DNA from 3 places in the Arthrobacter sp. MDT1-48-3 genome. Region 1 is predicted to be linked to each of the others. Evidence: riboswitches for the same ligand, from Rfam matches in the RefSeq annotation. Region 1 holds a riboswitch; each other region holds the start of a gene.
What was found. Region 1 has a riboswitch for S-adenosylmethionine ahead of ACX80L_RS05160 (bifunctional o-acetylhomoserine/o-acetylserine sulfhydrylase). Riboswitches for the same ligand answer to the same signal wherever they lie in the genome.

Region 1 (3,261 bases):
GGCCGAACTGGCGGCGGTGCAGGCGATGACGGCGCACCGCTGAACGCGCTGCGGATACATGAGTGCCCATTCGAGGGCGCGCGCCCCGCCCATCGAGCCGCCGAGGACCGAGTGCCACCGGCCGATGCCGAGCCGGTCGGCCAGCAGGGCCTCGGCCCGGACGGAGTCCCGGATGGTGATCAGGGGGAAGCGCGAGCCCCACGGCGTCCCGTCGGGCGCGAGGCTGGCCGGCCCCGTCGAGCCGTAGCAGCCTCCCAGCATGTTGATCGACACCACGAAGTACCGGTCGGTGTCCACCGTGCGGCCGGGACCCACGAGCGAATCCCACCAGCCCTCCTCCTCCGAGTCGCCGCGTGCCGCGTGCGAGCTGCCGGTCAGGGCATGCTGCACGAGCACGGCGTTCGACCCGTCCCGGTTCAGCCGGCCCCAGGTCTCGAAGGCGAGCTGCACGTCCGGCAGCGTGCCGCCCGTCTCCAGGGCCAGCGGACCGATCGGCGCGATGCGCAGGAGCCCGTCCCCCGGAGGGCGTGCGCCGTCGATCCCGGGGTGCAGCGGAGCAGGAGGGTAGGTCGTCACGAAGGGCTAGGCTCCTTTGGCGGCGCGGAAGCCCGCGTCGAGGTCGGCGAGGATGTCGGTGATGTTCTCGAGGCCCACGGAGAGGCGCACGAGGCCCGGGCGCACTCCGGCGGTCAGCTGCGCCTCCGCCCCCAGCTGGCTGTGGGTCGTGGACGCCGGGTGGATCACGAGCGAGCGCACATCGCCCACGTTCGCGACGTGCGAGTGGAGTTCCAGCCCGTCGACGAAGCGCTTGCCGGCCTCGAGTCCCCCGACGATGTCGAAGCTGACGATCGCGCCCGTGCCGTTGTTCCGCCCGTACTTCCTGCCGCGCTCGTACCAGGGACTCGAGGCGAGGCCCGCATAGGAGACGCGCTCGACGTCGTCGTGCCCCTCGAGCCACTCGGCGACGGCCTGGGCGTTCTGCACGTGGCGCTCCACGCGCAGGCTGAGGGTCTCCAGACCCTGCGCGATGAGGAAGGCGTTGAACGGCGACACGGACGAGCCGAGGTCGCGCAGCAACTGGACGCGGGCCTTGAGGATGTAGGCGAGGTTGGCGCCGAGGGCGCTGCCGACACCGAGGTCCCGTGCGTAGACGAGTCCGTGGTAGCTCTCGTCCGGGGTGTTGAAGCCCGGGAAGCGCTCGGGGTACTGGGCGAAGTCGAAGTTCCCCGAATCGACGATGACGCCGGCGATGGCATTGCCATGCCCCCCGAGGTACTTCGTCGCGGAGTGCACCACGATGTCCGCACCCCACTCGATGGGCCGGATCAGGTACGGCGTGGACAGCGTGTTGTCCACGATCAGGGGGATCCCGCTCTCGTGCGCGACCGCGCTGATGCCCTCGATGTCGAGGACGTCCTGCCGGGGGTTGGACACGACTTCCCCGAAGAAGAGCTTGGTGTTCGGCCGGACGGCGTCGCGCCACTGCTCGAGGTCGTCAGGGTCCTCGACGAAGGTCGTCTCGATACCGAACCTCTTCAGCGTGTGCTTGAAGAGGTTGTACGTGCCGCCGTAGAGGCTCGGGCTCGCCACGATGTGGTCACCCGCCTCGGCGATGTTCAGCACCGCGAAGGTCTCCGCCGCCTGGCCGGAGGCCAGGAGCAGCGCGCCGACGCCGCCCTCGAGGCTCGCGATCCGCGTCTCCACCGCTTCCTGCGTGGGATTGCCGATGCGCGTGTAGATGGGCGCGAGTTCCGTCAGTGAGAACCGGTTCGCGGCGCTCTCGGCACTCGGGAAGACGAATGACGACGTTTGGTAGATGGGCAGCGCACGCGCTCCCGTGGCGGTGTCCGGCACCTGGCCGGCGTGGATCTGGCGTGTCTCGAAGGACCAATCGTCGGACATGGTGCTCCCTGTAGGAAGGGGCTCCGCCGGGTTCCGATGCTCCCGTCGGTGGACGCCGTTCCAGGAGACCGGGCCCGCAGGAGCCCGCGCTTGCACGACGCCGGTGTGGCGCCGAACCTGGTCTTCACCCGGGGCACCCCACCGCGGTTGGAGGGTTGCCGGCCAGCAAGCCGGGGCTTCGTGCTGGCACTCATGACCTGCATTCATGAAAGCCCATCGGGGCGTATCCGGCAACCCGTGTGACCCTCCGTGAAGGAGCGGCTCACCCCCTTCGGCGGTCGGTCGAACGGGTAAGGCAAGCCTTAGTCGAGACGCAGATCACTTAGTGCCAAAATATCGGCATGCGCCTGGACCACGTCTCTTATGCCTGCGAACCCGATGGACTTGCTGCGACCGCCGACCGGATCTCGGCCAGGCTCGGCATGGAACCGGTGAAGGGCGGTGTGCACCCCCGCTTCGGCACCCGCAACATGATCTTCCCGCTGGTCAACGGCCAGTACCTGGAGGTCGTCGAGGTCCTCAACCACCCCGCGTCGGACAAGGCGCCGTTCGGCCAGGCCGTGCGGGCGCGTTCCGAGGCCGGTGGAGGCTGGATGGGCTGGTGCGTCGCCGTCGACGACCTGGGACCCTTCGAGGAGCGGCTCGGCCGCGGTGCGGTTCCCGGCAACCGCAAGTTCCCGGACGGCCAGGAGCTGACCTGGCAGCAGATCGGCATCAAGGGCCTCATCGCGGATCCGCAGGTGCCCTATCTGCTCCGCTGGGACGAGGGCACCGAGTCCCTGCACCCGTCGAAGGCCCGTCCTGCGACGGTCAAGCTGGACTGCCTCACGATCGCCGGCTCGTCCGAGCGCGTCACGGAATGGCTCGGCACGGAGGTCGAGGAGACCCTCGACGGCGTCCAGGTCCAGTGGATCGCACCCAACGGCACCCCGGGCATCATGTCCGTGACCTTCGAGACCGCCGACGGCCGCATCGAGATCTGACCTCCGCCGCGGACGCAGAAGGGACCGGACATGATGTCCGGTCCCTTCTGCTGTGTCGCTGCTGTGGTGAGGAGTGATCAGGCGTGGGTGTAGGTCAGGCAGTCCGCGGCCTCGGCGCCGGGGCCCACCTTGACGGCCGGGGCGCTGCACAGCAGGTCGTGGTTGTAGCTGCACTCGGATCGCTGGCACGCTCCGACGTGCGCGAGCATCTTGGGCAGTCCGCCGCTGATGGACGTGTCGATGAACGTGGCGCAGGACGCGTGTTCCTCGCTGCCCGACACGGTGATGGCGACGGCGGTGCAGCCGTCGTGGTTGAAGGAGCAGTTGTGGACGCTGCATTCAGAGACACTGGTGACGACGCTCATGATTCCTCCTG
Region 2 (3,261 bases), on a different contig from region 1:
CCCTTGCCCGTCAGTGTTCCCGATTCGATGGTCTTCATGCCTTCGCTCCTCCGCTCGTCGGAATCACCGCGGCCAGTTCGTCCGGTTCCGGTTTCTGCTTCCTGCCCACGCGGAGCCTGGTGTCGATGAAGTTGACCAGGTGCGTCAGCGGGATGGTCAGGCACAGGTAGAGCACGCCGGCCGCGATCAGGGGCGAGAGGTTGCCGGTGTTGCTCGCGGCGTCGTTGCCCACCCGGAAGAGCTCGCGTTCACTGGCGACGAGGCCGATGAAGTAGATGAGCGACGACTCCTTGATGAGCGAGATGAACTGGTTGACCAGGGCGGGCAGCACGCGCCGCACGCCCTGGGGCACCACCACGAGCTGCATGGATGCGCCGTAGCTGAAGCCCAGTGCACGCGAGGCCTCCAGCTGCCCCTTCTCCACGCTCTGGATACCGGAGCGGAAGATCTCCCCGATGTAGGCCGAGGCGATCAGCGACAGGGCGAGGATGCCCAGCGGGTAGGGGCTGGTGCTGCCCGTGACCTGCCGGAGGATGGGCCCGAGGCCCAGTCCGATGAGCAGGATGATCACGACGGCGGGGAGGCCGCGGAAGATGTCCGTGTAGATGCGTGCGATCCACCGGAGCACCCGGTTGCGGGAGATCCCCATGATCGCGAGGAGCATGCCGACGATCGTCCCGATGATCCCCGAGGCCAGGGCGAGCAGGAGGGTGTTGGGCAGTCCGACGGTCAGGAGGTCCGGCAGGACCGCGGCCATCGCCTCCCAGTCGAAGAACGTCTTGCCGAGCTGTTCGAGGGCATCCATGCAGGGCCGGCTACTTTACGTCCACGGCTTTGCTGCCGGGCTTCCAGTCGGTGGGCATCTCGCGGTCCGGGTACCACTCCTTGGTGAGCTCGGACCAGGTGCCGTCGGCGATCACCGCGTCGAGGCCCGCGTTGAGGGCGTCGATGAGGGGCTGGTTCTCGCTGTTGACCGCGTACGCCGTGAAGTTCTCCGTGTTGATGATGGTCTCGGCGATCGTGGTGTCGTCGCCCTCCTTCACCTGGCCGGTGGCCTGCTGCGACGGGGCGACCCAGGCGTCCACCTGCCCGTTCTTCACGTTGGCGTACACCGTGTTGTAGTCCGGGAAGCGCACGGGCTCGAGGCCGAGGGTGTTGGAGACGTAGTCGTCCTGGACGGTGCCCTGGACCACGCCGATGCGGGTGCTCTCCGAGAGGGAGTCGAAGCCGCTCACCGAGGAGCCGTTCTTCGTGACGACGGCCATGTAGCCGAAGTCGTAGCCGTTGGTGAAGCCGACGTTCTCGCGGCGGGCCGCCGTCGTCGAGATCGAGGAGGACCCGACGTCGAACTGCTTGTTCTGGACCTGCGCGAGGAGGGCGGAGAAGTCGGTGGAGGCGAACTCGACCTCGAGGTCGAGCTTCTCGCCGATGGCGCGCAGCAGTTCGTTGTCGTAACCGGTGAAGACACCGTCCTCGAGGAAGATGTTCGGCGGGGCGTCCGAGAGCGTGCCGACGCGCAGGGTGCCGTCGGTGATGAGGCCGAGCCCGGACGTGTCGATCTCGTCGATCGGCGTGGTGTCCTCGGTGGTGTACTGGTCGAGCGACTGCTGGTCGCTGCCGGCCAGGGCGTCGGCGGATTCGGTGGGCGTGCTTCCGCTGTCACTGCCGCAGGAGACGGTCAGGGCGAGGAGCGGCACGGTGAGTGCAGCGAGGACCTTGCGGGAGATGTTCATGGTGTCCTTCATTTCGATGCCGGCCCGGGTGCGGGCACTGGGTGTTCGGGGATGCCGGATGGCGGCAGGGGGAGGCTGCTGGCTGCTGGGTGACACGCTCGCTGTTCTGGGCTGTGCGCGCTGTGGCGGTGGTGTCCTCCGTCTACCTCGGGACAGGCCGCACGACGCCGTACTTGCCAACCGGGGGACTTGGCCCGGCGGCCGAATCTTCACCTGGAGCACCCCACTACGGGAGAGGGTTGCTGTCCAGCCGGCCAGGGCCGATGGCTGGAACTCTTGATTTCAGGAAAACGGTAGGGCAGCACGAAGCGTCGGGTCAAAACGCGGATGCCGGGAAAGTGGTGTTTGACGTAGCAAAGGGCCCCAGAGGGGCCCTTTTGTGGTGGAGATTACACGAAACGATCCACCAGTCCGGTGAGTTCTGCGGTCAGGGCGGCGGAGGTCCGGAGCTCCGTGCCGTCGAGCGAGAGGACCGGCGCGAGGAGCCGGATGCTCGAGATCAGCCACACGGCGTCGGCGTCGAGGAGGTGGTGCGGTTCCAGCGGTCCGTAGCCGAGCTCCCACCCCTGTTCCCGGGCTGCGGCGAACAGTGCGCTCTGGGAGGTGCCCGCCAGGATGCCGCTCTCGAGCTGCGGCGTGAGGAGCGTCTTCCGACCGTCGCGGTCGTACGCGAGGAGCACGGTGGAGGTGGGGCCCTCGAGGACCTTCCCGTCCGAGGAGATGAAGATGACGTCGTCGGCGCCGTGCGCCTTCGCATGGCGGATGGCGGCCATGTTGACGGCGTAGGAGAGCGTCTTCGCCCCCATCAGCAGCCAGGGAGCACGCTGCGCCACCGTGCTGTCGTAGCCGCGCTCGAGGAACAGCACCTTCAGGCCTGCCTCCCGCTGCGCCAGGGTCGACGCCGGAACGGGTGCCACCGAGACCCAGGCCGTGGTCCGGCCGGCACCCTCGACGCCGCGGGTGGCGACGAGCTTCACGACGGCATGGTCCTCACCAGGTTCCGCCGCCGAGAACTCCCGCAGGCCGGTGCGGATGGCACGGCTCCAGGCCTCGGCGTCGGGCACCGACAGGTCGAGGGCCGCGGCCGACGACGCGAGTCTCGCGAGGTGCGCCTGCTCCTTGCGGGGGGATCCGCCGACGGCGAGGAGCGATTCGAAGATGCCGTCACCGCGGGTGGCGCCCAGATCGGTGGCCAGGAGCTGCGGCTGGGCCGCGTCGACGACCCTGCCGTCGTCGTGGGCCGGGTCGAGGAACACGAGAACAGTCATGCGCTCCAGCGTATCGGCTGGGTCGCGGGAGCGGGGCGGACCGGTGCGGCGGGGCCGTCAGGTGAGCCTTGCCTTCCGCGTGAAGAGTTTCTGCAGCAGGATGAAGGCGAGGAGCAGCGCGCCGATCACGATGCGCGTCCACCAGGAACTCAGCGTCCCCTCGTAGGAGATGAAGGTCTGGACGATGCCGAGGATGAGCACCCCGGCGAGGGAGCCGAGGACGTAGCCGTATCCTCCGGTGAGCAGGGTGCCGCCCACGA
Region 3 (3,261 bases), 460 kb from region 1:
ATCGCGGTGATCGGGTCACCGGGCGTGAGGCGGAGGACGAAGAACGTGAGGGTCACGGCCGCCCAGAGGACGAAGAGGCTGCCGGCCGCACGCTTCGCGATGACCTTGCCGGCGGTACCGGCCGTCGCTGTCGTGCGGGGTGCTGCGCTGAGGGAATCGAGGGAAGAGGTGCTCATTCTGAATCCACCGCCGTGACGTCGTAGAGGTAGGGGAGGGACAGGCTCGGTTCGAGGGTGAGGTTGCCGTAGCGGTCGCTCCGCAGCGCCACCTGGCTGGCCTGGTTGTAGAGCGGCAGCTGCAGGGCGTTGTCGCTCACAATCTGCTGCGCCTCGTAGTAGAGGCGCTCACGCTCGGCGGGATCGTCCGTGGCCAGGGCGTCGTTGAGGATGCCGTCGAGCTCGGGGTTGCGGAAGCCGGAGCCGTTCGGAACGAAGCCCGCCGATTCGGTGTACTCCGAGGAGAAGACGATCCGCAGCACGTCCGCGGTGTTGGTGTTCCAGTAGTCGGCGCGGAGGTCGTACGCGAAGTTGTTGCCGAGCTCGCTGACGGTCGCGCCGTCGCCGTTCTCGATCAGCACCTCGAAGCCGGCCTTCTTCGCCGTCGCCTGGATCTGCGTGACGAGCGCCTGGTGCGCGGTGGGCCACGCGCCGGGCGTGTAGGGGAAGTGCACGGTCAGGCGCTCGCCGTCCTTCACGCGGTAGCCCTCGTCGTCGCGCTCGGTCCAGCCCGCCTCGTCGAGCAGGCGGTCCGCCTCGTCGGGGTCCGGGTCGTAGACGTGCTCGAAGTCGGGGGAGTAGAAGCCCGTGGTGGAACTGAGCGGGCCGCCGGCCCGGGTGACGGTGCCGAAGTACACGCTGTTGATGCCCGCATCGACGTAGGCGCTGTGCAGGAAGGCCTTGCGGACGTCCACGTCGTCGAACGGTGCCCGGGTGGTGTTGAGGATCAGGTTGGTCGGGTTGCCGGGCCGGTCCTGCAGGATCAGTTCGACGTTCGGGTCCGCCTCGGCCTCGCCGAAGTGCACCGACGGCATGAGGTCGAGGGCGTCCACCTGGCCCGCCCGCAGGAGGCCGTAGCGGGTGGAGTCCTCGGGGACGATGCGCCACTCGATCTTCTCGATGTGCGCCGGCCCCTCGTGCTGCGCATACGGCGGAGCGGAGTTGTAGTCCTCGTTGCGCACCAGGCTGACCTTGGACTGCGGAACGTAGTCGACGATCTTGTACGGCCCGGTACCCACGGGGGCGTTGCAGTTCTCGGCCTGCGGCCGTTTGAGCGCCTCGGGCGATTCGATGCCGAGGAACGGCTGGGCGAGCACCTCGAGAAACGCGGCGTAGGGGCGGTTGAGGGTGACGACGGCGGTGGTCTCGTCCACGACCTCGGTGCCCACGTAGGGCTTGAGGTAGCCGCCGGCCGTGCCGGACTGCGTGTCGGGGTCGATCATGTGGTCGAGGTTGGCCTTGACCGCCTCCGCGGTGAGCTTCGTCCCGTCGGTGAACCAGACGTCGTCGCGCACCGTGAAGGTGTAGCTGAGGCCGTCGTCGGACACGGACCAGTCCGTGGCGAGCCACGGGTGGATGGCCCCTTCGCTGTCCTGGGACACGAGGGAGTCGAGGTAGTTCGCCGCGATGGACGCCTGCGGCATGTCCCCGTTGACGTGGGGGTCGAGGCAGGAGATGTCCTTGCCGGTGGCGAAGACGAAGGTGTCGTCCTCGCTCGCGGCTGCTGATCCTCCGCAGCCGCTCGTGGTGAGCACTAGGCCCGCCGCGACGGCGAGCAGGGCGAGGGTGCGGGGTGGACGGGGAGTGCTGGGGCTTGCTGTTCTCACGCGTGGCTCCTGAATCATCGCCCGATGGAGGGTGATACAGGTCAGCCAGTAGTCGCCCCGGGCGTGCCGGAGCACGGAAGGGCAGACCAACGAAAGCGTGTAGCTTCTCCATCGGTCCTGGCAGTAGCACCGTTCCCCGTTGCTACACGGGGAGGGTTGCTGCGGCGTCGTCGATCCAGGTCTCTCGGCCGCTCGGGATGGTTATGGCTACAGCTAAGCGCACCGGAGGGCGGGGGCGCCAGTGGTGCCCGTCATATTCGGTCACGCGGCGCTCCGGGACGGTTTCCCCCGATGCCCGACAGCTGCACCAGGAGTTCCACCTTGCGGCCGAGCGCGAAGCCGCTGAGGTCCGGCAGCCGCACCAGGTACTCGTCCTCGACCAGCAGGTTCAGGAGCCGGTAGGTGGTGGCCTTCGGCAGCCCGAGGTTGCGGCTCACCTCCAGCCCGGTGACCCCGGGTCCGCACCGCGCAACCTCCTCGAGCACCGCGAGGGCGCTCCGCACCGCTTTGGGCTGGCGGGCCCGCAGGCCGACGTCGTCGGGCCGGTCCGTGGTCATGGGGCATCGCCCGCGGCAGTGTTCCGACCACCTCCGAGCACGGCGTCCTGCGTGGGCACGTCGTAGAGCCCGAGGACGGGGTCCGCCGACCGGTGACGGCGGTGCAACAGGAACCAGAGCAGCGCGGTGGCCAGCAGGATGCAGAAGATCCAGCCGCTCGCGCTACGGCCCGCACCCGCGAGGGTGATCCGATAGGCGACGAGGGCACCCGCGAGTGCCACCGAGGTGAGCCCGGCCGCGAGCGCCGGCCGGAGGGTCAGCTCGCCGATGCGCCGCAGGAAGACCGGCGCTGCACAGCACGCCAGCAGATAGGCGGTGACGTAGGCGGTGGCTGCGGTGCCGAGGAGCTTGTTCATCGCCTCGCCCGTTCCGAGGCCGAGCAGGATCAGCGTCGCCGGAACGACCGTCACCACGGGCATGGCAGCCAGGACGGCGTGGACGGGCGTCCGGAACCGGAGGTGGGCGTGCCCGAGCCAGGCGGGCAGGACATCCTCCCGGCCCATGGTCAGCAGCACCCGGGCCAGTGCGGTGGCGCACGCGAGCGTGCACGCGAAGAAGGACAGCGCGGCGCCGGCGTCGAGCAGGGGGACCAGCCACGGGAGGCCCGCAGCCCCCATCGCGGGACCGAAGACCTGCGACCCGTCGTCGTCCAGCGGGGGCACGGATTGCAGCAGGACCCGTTGGGCCAGGGCTGCCACGACGTACAGCACACCCCCGCCGGCGGCACTCCAGAGCAGCACTCGGGGAATGGTCCGCAGCGGCCTGCGCGTCTCGGCGCCCAGGACGGTGGCGCTCTCGAAGCCCACGAAGGCCATCAGGGCCAGGACGGCGCCCGTCGCCAGGCCGCTGAATCCCGGGTCCGGCACGGCGGCCCGGACGTCG

Region 2: it holds a riboswitch for S-adenosylmethionine, as region 1 does, so the genes downstream of both, ACX80L_RS02800 (transporter substrate-binding domain-containing protein) here and ACX80L_RS05160 (bifunctional o-acetylhomoserine/o-acetylserine sulfhydrylase) in region 1, are expected to answer to the same signal.
Region 3: it holds a riboswitch for S-adenosylmethionine, as region 1 does, so the genes downstream of both, ACX80L_RS07170 (ABC transporter substrate-binding protein) here and ACX80L_RS05160 (bifunctional o-acetylhomoserine/o-acetylserine sulfhydrylase) in region 1, are expected to answer to the same signal.

The regions. Positions count from the first base shown of each region.
Region 1 covers NZ_JBTNDL010000002.1:40,063-43,323, forward strand. The annotation lists gene metX (homoserine O-acetyltransferase MetX) at 1-576, opposite strand, end outside; gene ACX80L_RS05160 (bifunctional o-acetylhomoserine/o-acetylserine sulfhydrylase) at 583-1,902, opposite strand; SAM riboswitch class IV at 1,984-2,100, opposite strand; gene ACX80L_RS05165 (VOC family protein) at 2,244-2,885, shown strand; gene ACX80L_RS05170 (DUF1540 domain-containing protein) at 2,963-3,250, opposite strand.
Region 2 covers NZ_JBTNDL010000001.1:578,574-581,834, reverse strand. The annotation lists gene ACX80L_RS02810 (amino acid ABC transporter ATP-binding protein) at 1-38, opposite strand, end outside; gene ACX80L_RS02805 (amino acid ABC transporter permease) at 35-805, opposite strand; gene ACX80L_RS02800 (transporter substrate-binding domain-containing protein) at 816-1,733, opposite strand; SAM riboswitch class IV at 1,898-2,015, opposite strand; gene ACX80L_RS02795 (aminodeoxychorismate lyase) at 2,123-3,001, opposite strand; gene yjfF (galactofuranose ABC transporter, permease protein YjfF) at 3,059-3,261, opposite strand, start outside.
Region 3 covers NZ_JBTNDL010000002.1:497,099-500,359, reverse strand. The annotation lists gene ACX80L_RS07175 (ABC transporter permease subunit) at 1-176, opposite strand, end outside; gene ACX80L_RS07170 (ABC transporter substrate-binding protein) at 173-1,822, opposite strand; SAM riboswitch class I at 1,928-2,026, opposite strand; gene ACX80L_RS07165 (helix-turn-helix domain-containing protein) at 2,074-2,379, opposite strand; gene ACX80L_RS07160 (APC family permease) at 2,376-3,261, opposite strand, start outside.